Regions from separate parts of the Pseudomonas sp. BR20 genome, predicted to be linked through region 3. Evidence: predicted binding sites of a transcription regulator. Region 3 holds the regulator's gene; each other region holds the start of a gene.
The links. The regulator sigma-54, encoded in region 3, starts transcription at its own class of promoters, with help from an activator protein. The targets are predictions, from matches to a motif close to ANTGGCATNNANNTTGCTNT.
Positions count from the first base shown of each region.

Region 1: the regulator sigma-54 is predicted to act here: its motif matches at 2,391-2,410, upstream of glnA (glutamate--ammonia ligase).
Region 2: the regulator sigma-54 is predicted to act here: its motif matches at 2,274-2,293, upstream of flgB (flagellar basal body rod protein FlgB).

Region 1 covers NZ_CP172012.1:593,974-598,171, reverse strand. Annotated here, with positions in the region: gene typA (translational GTPase TypA) at 1-582, opposite strand, end outside; gene thiI (tRNA uracil 4-sulfurtransferase ThiI) at 722-2,176, opposite strand; gene glnA (glutamate--ammonia ligase) at 2,511-3,917, shown strand; gene ACHPFG_RS02620 (chorismate mutase) at 4,029-4,198, shown strand, end outside.
Region 2 covers NZ_CP172012.1:5,329,450-5,333,647, reverse strand. Annotated here, with positions in the region: gene flgA (flagellar basal body P-ring formation chaperone FlgA) at 1-149, opposite strand, end outside; gene ACHPFG_RS24545 (chemotaxis protein CheV) at 240-1,172, shown strand; gene cheR (protein-glutamate O-methyltransferase CheR) at 1,215-2,042, shown strand; gene flgB (flagellar basal body rod protein FlgB) at 2,336-2,743, shown strand; gene flgC (flagellar basal body rod protein FlgC) at 2,747-3,190, shown strand; gene flgD (flagellar hook assembly protein FlgD) at 3,207-3,932, shown strand; gene flgE (flagellar hook protein FlgE) at 3,964-4,198, shown strand, end outside.
Region 3 covers NZ_CP172012.1:1,208,189-1,212,386, reverse strand. Annotated here, with positions in the region: gene lptA (lipopolysaccharide transport periplasmic protein LptA) at 1-91, shown strand, start outside; gene lptB (LPS export ABC transporter ATP-binding protein) at 91-816, shown strand; gene ACHPFG_RS05385 (RNA polymerase factor sigma-54) at 1,002-2,495, shown strand; gene hpf (ribosome hibernation-promoting factor, HPF/YfiA family) at 2,571-2,876, shown strand; gene ptsN (PTS IIA-like nitrogen regulatory protein PtsN) at 2,887-3,351, shown strand; gene rapZ (RNase adapter RapZ) at 3,354-4,198, shown strand, end outside.

The sequences.
Region 1 (4,198 bases), 610 kb from region 3:
AACGTGGTCAACGATCGCCTGGTACAGCGGGGTCATGTCTTCCGCCATGGCGGTGTGTTCCAGACCGGCAATACCGTTCAGGGCCGAGGCGTAGATCACTTGGAAATCAAGTTGCTCTTCGGTGGCGCCCAGGTTGTCGAACAGGTCGAAGATCTGGTCCAGAACCCAGTCCGGACGCGCGCCTGGACGGTCAACCTTGTTGATGCACACGATCGGACGCAGGCCGGCTTCGAAAGCCTTCTTGGTCACGAAACGGGTTTGCGGCATAGGGCCGTCTTGAGCGTCAACCAGCAGCAGAACGGAGTCAACCATCGACATTACGCGTTCTACTTCCCCGCCGAAGTCGGCGTGGCCCGGGGTGTCCACGATGTTGATGTGGTAGCCGTTCCAGTTGATAGCGGTGTTTTTAGCCAGGATGGTAATACCGCGCTCTTTTTCCTGGTCGTTGGAGTCCATCACGCGCTCGTCGTTGAGCTCGTTGCGCTCCAGGGTGCCGGATTGACGCAGGAGTTTGTCTACCAGGGTGGTTTTACCATGGTCAACGTGGGCAATGATGGCGATGTTACGTAGATTTTCGATCACTTGTGTATCTCGATCAGAGGATTCGGTGTGCTGACAGGTCGTGGCAGCGATTAACAGTAGAGTCAGGCCTTGCCGTTACAGCTTGACGGCAGAGTCGGGGGGCCGGTGACGCAGGCCACAGGCAAACAGCCCCGGGCTCTTAGCTCGGTCGATAAACGCGCACATTGGCATGCCCCTCACTGAGCAAATGGTGGGCATGCAGGCGACTCATCACGCCTTTGTCGCAATACAGCAGGTACTGACGGCTGTTATCCAGTTCCTTGAAACGCGCGTTCAATGCATAAAACGGCAGCGTTTGTACGTCGATGCCGGCGACTTCCAGCGGCTCATCTTCAGCGGCATCCGGGTGACGGATGTCGATGACGATCTGACCGGCCAGGGCTTCGCCAACTTCTTCGATCTGCACATCCTGGCCCAACTCGTCGATAACACGATCGATCGGGACCAGCTTGGCGTTCTGGAGCGCACGCTCCAGAACCGCCATATCAAACTGTTGTTCTTCGTACTCCACGCGGTTGCGCTTGGCGTGGGTCTTGGGGTTCACCGAAATGACCCCGCAGTATTCAGGCATGTGCCTGGCAAAGTCGGCGGTGCCGATTGCTTCTGCCAAGTCGATGATGTCCTGCTTGTGGCTGGCGATCAGCGGGCGCAATACCAGCTTCTCGGTCACGCAGTCGATCAACGACAGGTTCGGCAGCGTCTGGCTGGAAACCTGGGAAATCGCTTCACCGGTCACCAGTGCGTCGATCTGCAACTGATCGGCGATTCGGGACGCGGCGCGCAACATCATACGCTTCAAAACTACGCCCATATGACTGTTATCGACTTTACCGAGAATTTCGCCCAGCACTTCCTCGAACGGTACGCTCACAAATAGCACGCGCTGGGAGCTGCCGTACTTCTTCCAGATAAAGTGCGCAACTTCCATCACGCCCAATTCGTGTGCACGCCCGCCCAGGTTAAAGAAGCAGAAGTGGCTCATCAGGCCGCGGCGCATGATCTGGTAGGCCGCCACCGTGGAATCGAAACCGCCGGACATGAGGACCAGGGTCTGTTCCAGGGCGCCCAGCGGGTAGCCGCCGATGCTGTCGTGCTGACTGTGAATCACAAACAACCGTTGGTCGCGAATTTCCATGCGCACTTCAATTTGCGGCGCCTTGAGGGAAATCCCGGCGGCGCCGCACTCGCGACGCAGCTTGCTGCCGACGTATTTCTCGACGTCCATGGAGCTGAATGGGTGCTTGCCGGCACGCTTGCAGCGCACCGAAAAAATCTTGCCTTCAAGGCTGTCGCCGAAGTGCCGTTTGCATTTTTCGGTGATGTCGTCGAAGTCGCCCAGCGGGTACTCATCCACCTGCAGGAAATGCGCGATACCCGGCATGCAGCTCAGGCGCTCGGTCATGTCCTTCAAGGCTTTGGCGTCGGTCAGGCGGGTTTCCAGCTCGAGGTTGTCCCACACACCGTTCACCACCACAGCCGGGTCCAGATCGCGGAGCACGGCACGGATGTTCTTGGCCAACTGACGGATGAAACGCATCCGTACCGGTCGGCTCTTGATGGTGATCTCGGGGAAGACTTTAACGATTAATTTCATGGAAACAGCGCGCGCAGGGCCTGCCGAAAAAGGGGGGCGCGGATTATAGCGGAAATCGCTCAAGGTTTAACCAGTTAATATGCACAACACTCATCACGCACTAAAGAGGTGCATTTGCATCGCCAGGCGCTACATTTCAGTGCTCGAATTTCGGACTTTTGTCGCTATGTACCTTTTATAGGGCGTTTTTGGAGCAAAAAACCCATGTTGGCGCACTGGCATGCAATTTGCTCTCTTGTGAGGCAGGTTGCCATGGCGGACTATCCGCGCCGGCATCACCCACATTCTAAGGGCTAACTCCACTACCCCAGCCCGAAGCCACCCGGAGGACACTATGTCGAAGTCGGTTCAACTCATCAAAGATCATGACGTTAAATGGATTGATCTGCGCTTCACGGACACCAAAGGCACTCAGCACCACGTGACCATGCCGGCTCGCGACGCGCTGGATGATGCTTTCTTCGAAGAAGGCAAAATGTTCGACGGTTCCTCCATCGCTGGCTGGAAAGGCATCGAAGCTTCCGACATGATCCTGATGCCGGACGACAGCACTGCCGTCCTCGACCCGTTCACCGAAGACCCAACCCTGATCATCGTCTGCGACGTGATCGAGCCTTCGACCATGCAAGGCTACGACCGCGACCCACGTGCGATCGCCAAGCGTGCCGAGGAATACCTGAAGTCGACCGGTATCGGCGACACCGTATTCGTAGGCCCGGAACCAGAATTCTTCATCTTTGATTCGGTCAAGTTCAAGTCCGACATCTCCGGTTCCATGTTCAAGATTTTCTCCGAACAAGGTTCGTGGATGTCCGACCAGGACGTGGAAGGCGGCAACAAAGGCCACCGTCCAGGCATCAAAGGTGGCTACTTCCCAGTTCCGCCGTTCGACCACGACCACGAAATCCGTACCTCCATGTGCAACGCCATGGAAGAAATGGGCCTGGTCATCGAAGTTCACCACCACGAAGTGGCGACTGCCGGCCAGAACGAAATCGGTGTGAAATTCAACACCCTGGTTGCCAAGGCTGACGAAGTCCAGACCCTGAAGTACTGCGTACACAACGTGGCTGATGCCTACGGCCGTACCGCTACCTTCATGCCTAAGCCGCTGTACGGCGATAACGGTTCGGGTATGCACGTTCACCTGTCCATCGCTAAAGAAGGCAAGAACACCTTCGCTGGCGAAGGTTATGCCGGCCTGTCCGACACCGCCCTGTACTTCATCGGCGGCATCATCAAGCACGGTAAGGCCCTGAACGGCTTCACCAACCCGTCGACCAACTCCTACAAGCGTCTGGTCCCAGGTTTCGAAGCACCGGTAATGCTGGCCTACTCGGCTCGCAACCGTTCCGCCTCGATCCGTATTCCTTACGTGTCCAGCCCGCGCGCTCGCCGTATCGAAGCCCGCTTCCCGGATCCGGCAGCCAACCCATACCTGGCCTTCGCTGCCCTGGTCATGGCTGGCCTGGACGGTATCCAGAACAAGATCCACCCTGGCGACGCCGCCGACAAAAACTTGTACGACCTGCCGCCTGAAGAGGCCAAAGAGATCCCACAAGTGTGCGGCAGCCTGAAAGAAGCCCTGGAAGAGCTGGACAAGGGCCGTGCGTTCCTGACCAAAGGCGGCGTATTCAGCGACGACTTCATCGATGCCTACATCGAGCTGAAAAGCGAAGAAGAAATCAAAGTACGCACCTTCGTACACCCACTGGAATACGAGCTGTACTACAGCTGCTGATCCGGTAGCGCTGCTTGACGCAGCGTGAAGAAAAAGGCCTCCTTCGGGAGGTCTTTTTTTGCCCGGGAATTAACCCGAATCCCCCCACTCCCTCCCACAAGGAGATCAGCATTGAAACGTCGACTTGCGTTCGCTTTAGTGTTTTTCAGCGCCAGCGCATTGGCTGCGCCACCCACTCTTGAGCCGCTGCTCAACAGCATCGCCGAACGCCTGGAGATCGCCGACCAGGTGGCCCTGAGCAAATGGGACAGCAAAAAACCTGTAGAGGATAAGAAGCGCGA
Region 2 (4,198 bases), 2.5 Mb from region 3:
GTGACGCCGATAAGTAGATCAGGCAAGGTGACGTTCTCTGCACGGGCCGTGGTGCCCAGGCTGAAGGCGAGCAGCGCCAACGGTGCGCAGAGCAATCTGCAAAACCATGTCAGGTGAAGGCGTCGGGAAACTGTCGTTTTAATGTCCATATTCAACAAATAGCAAAGCTCGTGCCGTTTAGTGTTGGGGGCGCGCCGCCCTTGTAGGTAAGCCAAAAGTTTTAGCGTAGGAGTCATGGCATGGCAGGAGTAATGGATTCAGTAAACCAGCGCACACAGCTGGTAGGGCAGAATCGCTTGGAGTTGCTGCTTTTTCGTCTGGATGGCAAGCAGCTGTATGGCATCAACGTATTTAAGGTGCGGGAAGTGCTGCAATGTCCCAAGCTGACGATCATGCCCAAATCCAGTCCGGTGGTGTGCGGTGTGGCGAATATTCGTGGTGCGACTATCCCGATTCTTGACCTTGCCCTGGCCACCGGTTCGGCTGGCCTGCAGGATCGCGAGAACCCATTCGTGATCATTACCGAGTACAACACCAAGACCCAGGGTTTCCTGGTGCGCTCGGTGGAACGCATCGTCAACATGAACTGGGAAGAGATCCATCCGCCGCCCAAGGGCACCGGCCGCGATCACTACCTCACGGCGGTGACGCGGGTCGATAACCAGCTGGTGGAGATTATCGACGTGGAGAAGATCCTTGCCGAAGTGGCGCCCACCTCGGAATCGATTTCCGTGGGGGTGGTCGACGCCGAAACGGCCCACAAGGCGGTCTCGCTGCGTGTGCTGACGGTGGATGACTCCTCGGTGGCGCGCAAACAGGTGACGCGCTGCCTGCAAACCGTCGGCGTGGACGTTGTCGCCCTCAATGACGGGCGCCAGGCGTTGGATTACCTGCGCAAGCTGGTGGATGAAGGCAAGAAGCCGGAAGAAGAATTCTTGATGATGATCTCTGACATCGAGATGCCGGAAATGGACGGCTATACCCTCACTGCTGAGATACGCAACGATCCACGCATGCAAAAACTGCATATCATCCTGCATACTTCGTTGTCGGGCGTATTCAATCAGGCGATGGTCAAGAAGGTCGGTGCCGATGACTTCCTTGCCAAATTCCGCCCTGATGACCTGGCATCCCGGGTAGTCGACCGGATCAAGGCAGCAGATCACAGCTAGGGTTTTTCCCCTGGCAGTCATACGATTTTAGAGGCGGTATCAGTGTCTACGGGTAATTTGGATTTTGAACAGTTCCGGGTCTTCCTGGAAAAAGCCTGTGGCATATTGCTCGGTGAAAACAAGCAATACCTGGTATCCAGCCGTCTTAACAAACTGATGGAGCAGCAGGGCATCAAGTCCCTGGGCGAGTTGGTTCAACGGATCCAGGGGCAGCCGCGCAGTGGCCTCAAGGAGATGGTGGTCGATGCCATGACCACCAACGAAACCCTGTGGTTTCGCGACACCTACCCCTTTGAAGTGCTCAAGAGCAAAGTGCTGCCGGAGGCCATCAAGGCCAGCCCGGGCCAGCGCCTGCGTATCTGGTCGGCCGCCTGCTCCTCAGGACAGGAACCGTACTCGATTTCGATGTCCATCGATGAGTTTGAGCGGACCAACATGGGCCAGCTTAAAGCCGGGGCGCAAATCGTCGCCACCGACCTGTCAGGCACCATGCTCACCAACTGCAAGACCGGCGAGTACGACAGCTTGGCCCTGGGCCGTGGTTTGTCCCAGGAACGCCTGCAACGTTACTTCGACCCGAAAGGGGCGGGGCGATGGGCGGTCAAAGCGCCGATCAAGAGTCGCGTGGAGTTTCGCTCGTTCAACCTGCTCGACAGCTATGCCAGCCTGGGCAAGTTCGACATGGTGTTCTGCCGCAACGTGCTGATCTACTTCTCGGCCGAGGTGAAGAAAGACATCCTGTTGCGCATCCACGGCACCCTCAAGCGTGGCGGTTACCTGTTCCTCGGTGCATCCGAGGCACTCAATGGCCTGCCGGATCATTTCCAGATGGTGCAGTGCAGCCCTGGGATCATCTACCAGGCCAAATAATAATGTGGGAGGGGGCTTGCCCCCGATTGCGGTGTATCAGTGATAGAGACATCAACTGATCAACCGCTATCGGGGCAAGCCCCCTCCCACATTTGTTTCTGCGACAAAGTTGAAGAAGGCGGCAAACCCCATTGCCGCTTTACTGGCGCCACGCGGAAGCCCATTGCCGCTTTTCTGGCATTGCCGCCCGGCAAGCTTCGCGCAACCCCTTGATTTACTGCGTTTTCAGATATTGGCATGCGCCTTGCTATAACCCTGTTAACGAACAGCAGGTCAGCCTAAAGGTTTCCGCCATGAGCATCAGCTTCGATAAAGCGCTCGGTATCCACGAACAAGCCCTGGGCTTCCGCGCCCAGCGTGCCGAAGTCCTGGCCAACAACATTGCCAACGCCGACACCCCGAACTACAAGGCTCGGGACCTGGACTTCTCCGCCGTGCTCGCCGCACAGCAGGACAAGACCAAGAACGGCACCTTCGCCTTGAACATGACCAATAGCCGTCATATCGAAGCGCAAGGCCTGAGCAGTGGGGACGAGTCGCTGCTGTATCGCACGCCGATGCAGCCGTCGATCGACCAGAACACCGTCGACGCCCAGCTGGAGCAATCGGCCTACGCCGAGAACTCGGTGAACTTTCAGGCCAGCTTTACCCTGCTCAACAGTAAATTCAAAGGGCTGATGTCAGCCCTGCGTGGAGAGTAAGCCATGTCCCTGTCCAGTGTTTTCAATATTGCCGGCAGTGGCATGAGCGCGCAGACCACGCGCTTGAACACCGTCGCCAGTAACATCGCCAACGCCGAGACCGTGTCTTCGAGCATCGACCAGACCTACCGCGCCCGTCACCCGGTGTTCGCCACCATGTTCCAGGGCGGCCAGAGCGGTGGCAGCGATTCGCTGTTCCAGAACCAGGATGCCGCCGGCCAGGGCGTGCAGGTGCTCGGTGTGGTCGAAGACCAGAGCAACCTCGAGGCTCGTTACGAGCCGAACCATCCTGCCGCGAACGAAAAGGGTTATGTCTATTACCCCAACGTCAACGTGGTCGAGGAAATGGCAGACATGATTTCCGCCAGCCGCTCGTTCCAGACCAACGCGGAAATGATGAACACCGCCAAAACCATGATGCAGAAGGTCCTGACCCTGGGTCAGTGATAAGGGGCGCCAAATAATGGCCATCGTTGATACCACGACCAATTCGGCAGTCCAGGACCTTTTTAACTCCAAGGTCAAGACCGCTACAGACAACACCACCGTCGCCGACGCTACCAAGACCGCGACGGGCAGCCAGTCCCTGGGCAAGGACGCGTTCCTGCAACTGCTGGTGACCCAACTGAAAAACCAGGACCCGCTGTCGCCTCAGGACAACGGCGCGTTCGTGGCTCAGCTGGCGCAATTCAGCAGCCTGGAAGGCATCAATACCCTGAACGACTCGGTGAATGCGATCTCCAGTAATTTCAGCTCGTCGCAAGCGCTGCAGGCGTCGTCTCTGGTAGGGCGTTCGATCATCACCCAGACCAACAAGGCCTTGGTGGACACGAGCAAGAGCATGACCGGTTCGGTGGCGGTGACTGCGGCGACGGGCAACGTTGCCATCAAGATCACTGACAAAGACGGCAATGTGGTCCGCACCATAGATATGGGTGCCCAGAGTGCGGGTAACTCCGACTTCATCTGGGATGGCAAGAACGACGACGGTGAGGTCGCCCCAGCCGGCACCTACACCTTTGCGGCGACGACCAAGAACGACAAGGGCGAATCGGTGGCCATGGCGACTTCGTTGCCGGCAACGGTGACCAGCGTGACGTTGAGCAAGACCGGCGGCGAAATGCTGCTGAACCTTGCAGGTGGCATGGGCAGCGTCAAGCTGTCGCAAATTCAGACTATCGGTACATAGAGCCGGCTAAATACGGCAGAGGGAGAGAAACATGTCTTTTAACATCGGCCTTAGCGGCCTCTATGCGGCCAACAAACAACTGGACGTGACCGGCAACAACATCGCCAACGTCGCGACCACTGGCTTCAAGTCGTCCCGTGCGGAATTCGCGGATATCTACGCCGCGTCCAAACTGGGCACCGGCCAGAACAGCATCGGCAACGGTGTGAACCTGGCAGCGGTGTCCCAACAGTTCACCCAGGGTGATGTCAACGGCAGTGGCGGCA
Region 3 (4,198 bases):
TGCCAACGCCGGTCGCGCCAATGGCAGCAAGGTCACCGCGCCACGCCCCCGTATCGACATGGTTATCCAGCCGAAGAAGAAGGCCGAGTAATGGCAACCCTGAAAGCCCAGCATCTGGCCAAGGCCTATAAAAGCCGTCAGGTCGTGCGCGACGTCAGCCTGTCGATCGACAGCGGCCAGATCGTCGGCTTGCTTGGCCCCAACGGCGCCGGCAAGACTACCTGCTTCTACATGATTGTCGGCCTGGTCCAGGCGGACCAAGGTCGCGTACTGATCGACGACCTGGATGTAAGCCACCAGCCAATGCACGGGCGCGCCCGTGCCGGTATCGGCTATCTTCCGCAGGAAGCGTCGATCTTCCGCAAGCTGTCGGTATCCGACAACATCATGGCCATCCTTGAAACCCGCAAGGAACTCGACCGTGAAGGCCGCCGCAAAGAATTGGAAAGCCTGCTTCAGGAATTCCACATCAACCACATTCGAGACAACCTTGGCATGAGCCTGTCCGGTGGCGAGCGGCGTCGCGTGGAAATCGCCCGCGCCCTGGCCACCGCCCCCAAGTTCATCCTGCTGGACGAACCGTTTGCCGGCGTCGACCCCATCTCGGTCGGCGACATCAAGCAGATCATCCATCACCTCAAGGCCAAGGGCATCGGTGTACTGATCACCGACCACAACGTGCGTGAGACCCTCGACATCTGTGAAACCGCGTATATCGTCAACGATGGTCAGCTGATCGCCGAAGGCGACTCTGCCACCATCCTGGCCAACGAGCTGGTCAAGGAAGTGTACCTGGGTCACGAGTTTCGCCTGTAAACACCGTGGTGTCACGGCCGCTCGCCAAAGCGCGCGGGAGTCAATGAAAACCTCCGGATTTTTATTGTTACCGCGCTCTAGGCAAAGCCCCCGATATCAGGCATATAATTTGCTTATGTTTGGCGCTCACGCGCCCTGTCGTGGATGGCGCATTGCGCCGGCGAATAAGGTGTTAAGCCCCTGCCATGAAACCATCGCTAGTCCTGAGAATGGGCCAGCAGCTGACGATGACACCGCAGCTGCAACAGGCCATCCGCCTGCTCCAATTGTCGACCCTGGACCTGCAACAGGAAATCCAGGAGGCCCTGGAGTCCAATCCGATGCTCGAACGCCAGGAAGAAGGCGACGACTTCGATAATGCAGACCCACTGGCCGACAACATCGAGCAAAAACCCAATTCCGACGTACAGGAACCCTCCTACCAGGAAACCGCCCCCACGGTGGATAACCTGGAGGAAGGCGATTGGAACGAACGTATTCCCAACGAGCTCCCGGTGGACACCGCCTGGGAGGATGTCTACCAGACCAGCGCCAGCAGCCTGCCCAGCAATGACGATGACGAGTGGGACTTCACCACCCGCACTTCCGCCGGCGAGAGCCTGCAGAGCCATCTGCTGTGGCAACTGAACCTCGCGCCGATGTCGGACACCGATCGCCTGATCGCCGTGACCCTGATCGACTGCATCAATAACCAGGGCTATCTGGACGAGACGCTGGAGGAGATTCTCGAGGCCTTCGACCCGGAACTGGACATCGAGCTGGACGAAATCGAAGCGGTCCTGCACCGCATCCAACAATTCGAGCCCGCCGGCATCGGTGCCCGCACCCTGAGCGAATGCCTGCTGCTGCAACTGCGTCAGTTGCCCGCCAAGACCCCATGGCTCGCCGAGGCCCAGCGCCTGGTCACCGACTACATTGACCTGCTGGGCAGCCGCGACTACAGCCAGTTGATGCGGCGCATGAAGCTCAAGGAAGACGACCTGCGCCAGGTCATCGAGCTGGTGCAAAGCCTCAACCCGCGTCCAGGCTCGCAGATTGAGTCCAGCGAAGCCGAATACGTCGTTCCCGACGTGATCGTGCGCAAGGACAACGAACGCTGGCTGGTGGAACTGAACCAGGAATCGGTGCCGCGCCTGCGGGTCAACCCGCAATATGCCGGTTTTGTGCGCCGCGCCGACACCAGTGCCGACAACACCTTCATGCGCAACCAGTTGCAGGAAGCGCGCTGGTTCATCAAGAGCCTGCAAAGCCGCAACGAAACCCTGATGAAAGTGGCCACCCAGATCGTCGAGCACCAGCGCGGCTTCCTGGAATATGGTGACGAGGCGATGAAGCCGCTGGTCCTGCACGACATCGCAGAAGCAGTGGGCATGCACGAATCGACGATTTCCCGGGTGACCACACAAAAATTCATGCATACCCCACGGGGTATTTATGAGTTGAAATACTTTTTCTCCAGTCATGTCAGCACCTCGGAAGGCGGTGAATGCTCGTCTACGGCAATCCGCGCGATCATCAAAAAACTGGTTGCTGCTGAAAATCAGAAAAAGCCGTTGAGTGACAGCAAGATCGCTGGTTTACTGGAAGCACAAGGCATTCAGGTCGCCCGTCGAACCGTCGCCAAGTACCGCGAATCCCTTGGGATCGCGCCTTCCAGCGAGCGTAAGCGTTTGATGTGACGGGCGGGCCACAGCGTTCCAGTGGCGGGTATTCCTACCCGCCGCTTTATGCACTGGCAACGAAGGAGAAGCTGTATGCAAGTCAACATCAGTGGACACCATATAGAAGTCACCCCTCCACTACGCGACTACGTCGAGCAGAAGCTGAGGAAGCTTGAGGGCCATTTCGACAAGATCACCAACGTGCAGGTCATCATGAAGGTCGACAAGCTTCAGCAGAAAATCGAAGCGACACTTCAGATACCCGGTGGAGAAGTGGTCGCCAATGCCGAACATGAAGACATGTATGCATCAATCGACTTGCTCACAGACAAGCTTGACCGCCAACTCAAAAAGCATAAGGAAAAGAATCTGAGCCTGCTTCAGGGCACAGGTCGTTAACTCTCCCCCCATGATCCGACTTGAAACCATCCTGACCCCCGGCCGTTCCCTCGTGAACGTGCCGGGCGGCAGCAAGAAGAAAGCCCTCGAACAAATTGCCAACCTGATCAGCAGCCAAGTGCCTGATCTGGAGATGCAGGATGTCTTTGAGGCTCTGATCGCCCGTGAAAAACTCGGTTCCACCGGTTTTGGCAACGGCATCGCCATTCCTCACTGCCGCCTCAAAGGCTGCGAGACACCTGTCAGCGCCCTGCTGCACCTGGACGCACCTATCGATTTCGACGCGATCGACGGTGCCCCGGTGGACCTGCTTTTTGTTCTGCTGGTCCCCCAGGCCGCCACCGATGCACACCTGGAACTGCTTCGGCAGATCGCAAGCATGCTCGACCGCAAGGAAGTACGCGACAAACTGCGCAGTGCCAGTAGCAACGAGGCGCTGTACCAAGTTGTCCTGGATGAGCAAAACGGGCAGTAATCATGCGTTTGATCATCGTCAGCGGCCGCTCCGGCTCAGGTAAAAGTACCGCCCTCAACGTTCTTGAGGACAACGGATTCTATTGCATCGACAACTTGCCGGCCGGACTGCTCCCGGAATTGGCAGAGCGGGCACTGATCCATACCGAATTGGCGCAACCCCTGGTCGCCGTTTCGATTGACGCCCGCAACCTGCCGAGCCACCTCACGCGTTTTCCGGAATTGCTCGAAGAAGTGCGCGCCAAGCACATTCACTGCGATGTGCTGTATCTGGACGCCGACGAAGAAACCCTGCTTAAGCGCTTCTCAGAGACCCGTCGACGTCACCCCCTCAGCAGCCCACACCGTTCTCTGGCCGAAGCCATCGAGGATGAAACCAAGCTGCTGGGGCCGATCATTGACCTCGCCGATCTCAAGATCAACACCACCAGCCTCAACCTGTATCAGTTGCGCGATGCCATCAAGCTACGCCTGCTGAACCAGCCGGAGCCTGGCACGGCATTTCTGGTCGAGTCCTTTGGGTTCAAACGTGGCATGCCGGTGGATGCCGACCTGGTGTTCGACGTGCGCTGCCTGCCCAATCCTTATTGGAAGCCGGAACTGCGTGACCAATCGGGGCTGGATCAGCCAGTGGCCGATTACCTGGCCGCGCAACCGGATGTGGAGGAGATGTTCCAGGACATTTCCAGCTACCTGCTCAAATGGTTGCCGCGTTTTGCCGCGAGCAATCGAGCCTATGTCACCATTGCCATCGGCTGCACCGGCGGCCACCACCGTTCCGTCTACCTGACCGAGCGCCTGGGCCAGGTGCTGCAACAAACCCTCAAGAACGTCCAGGTTCGCCACCG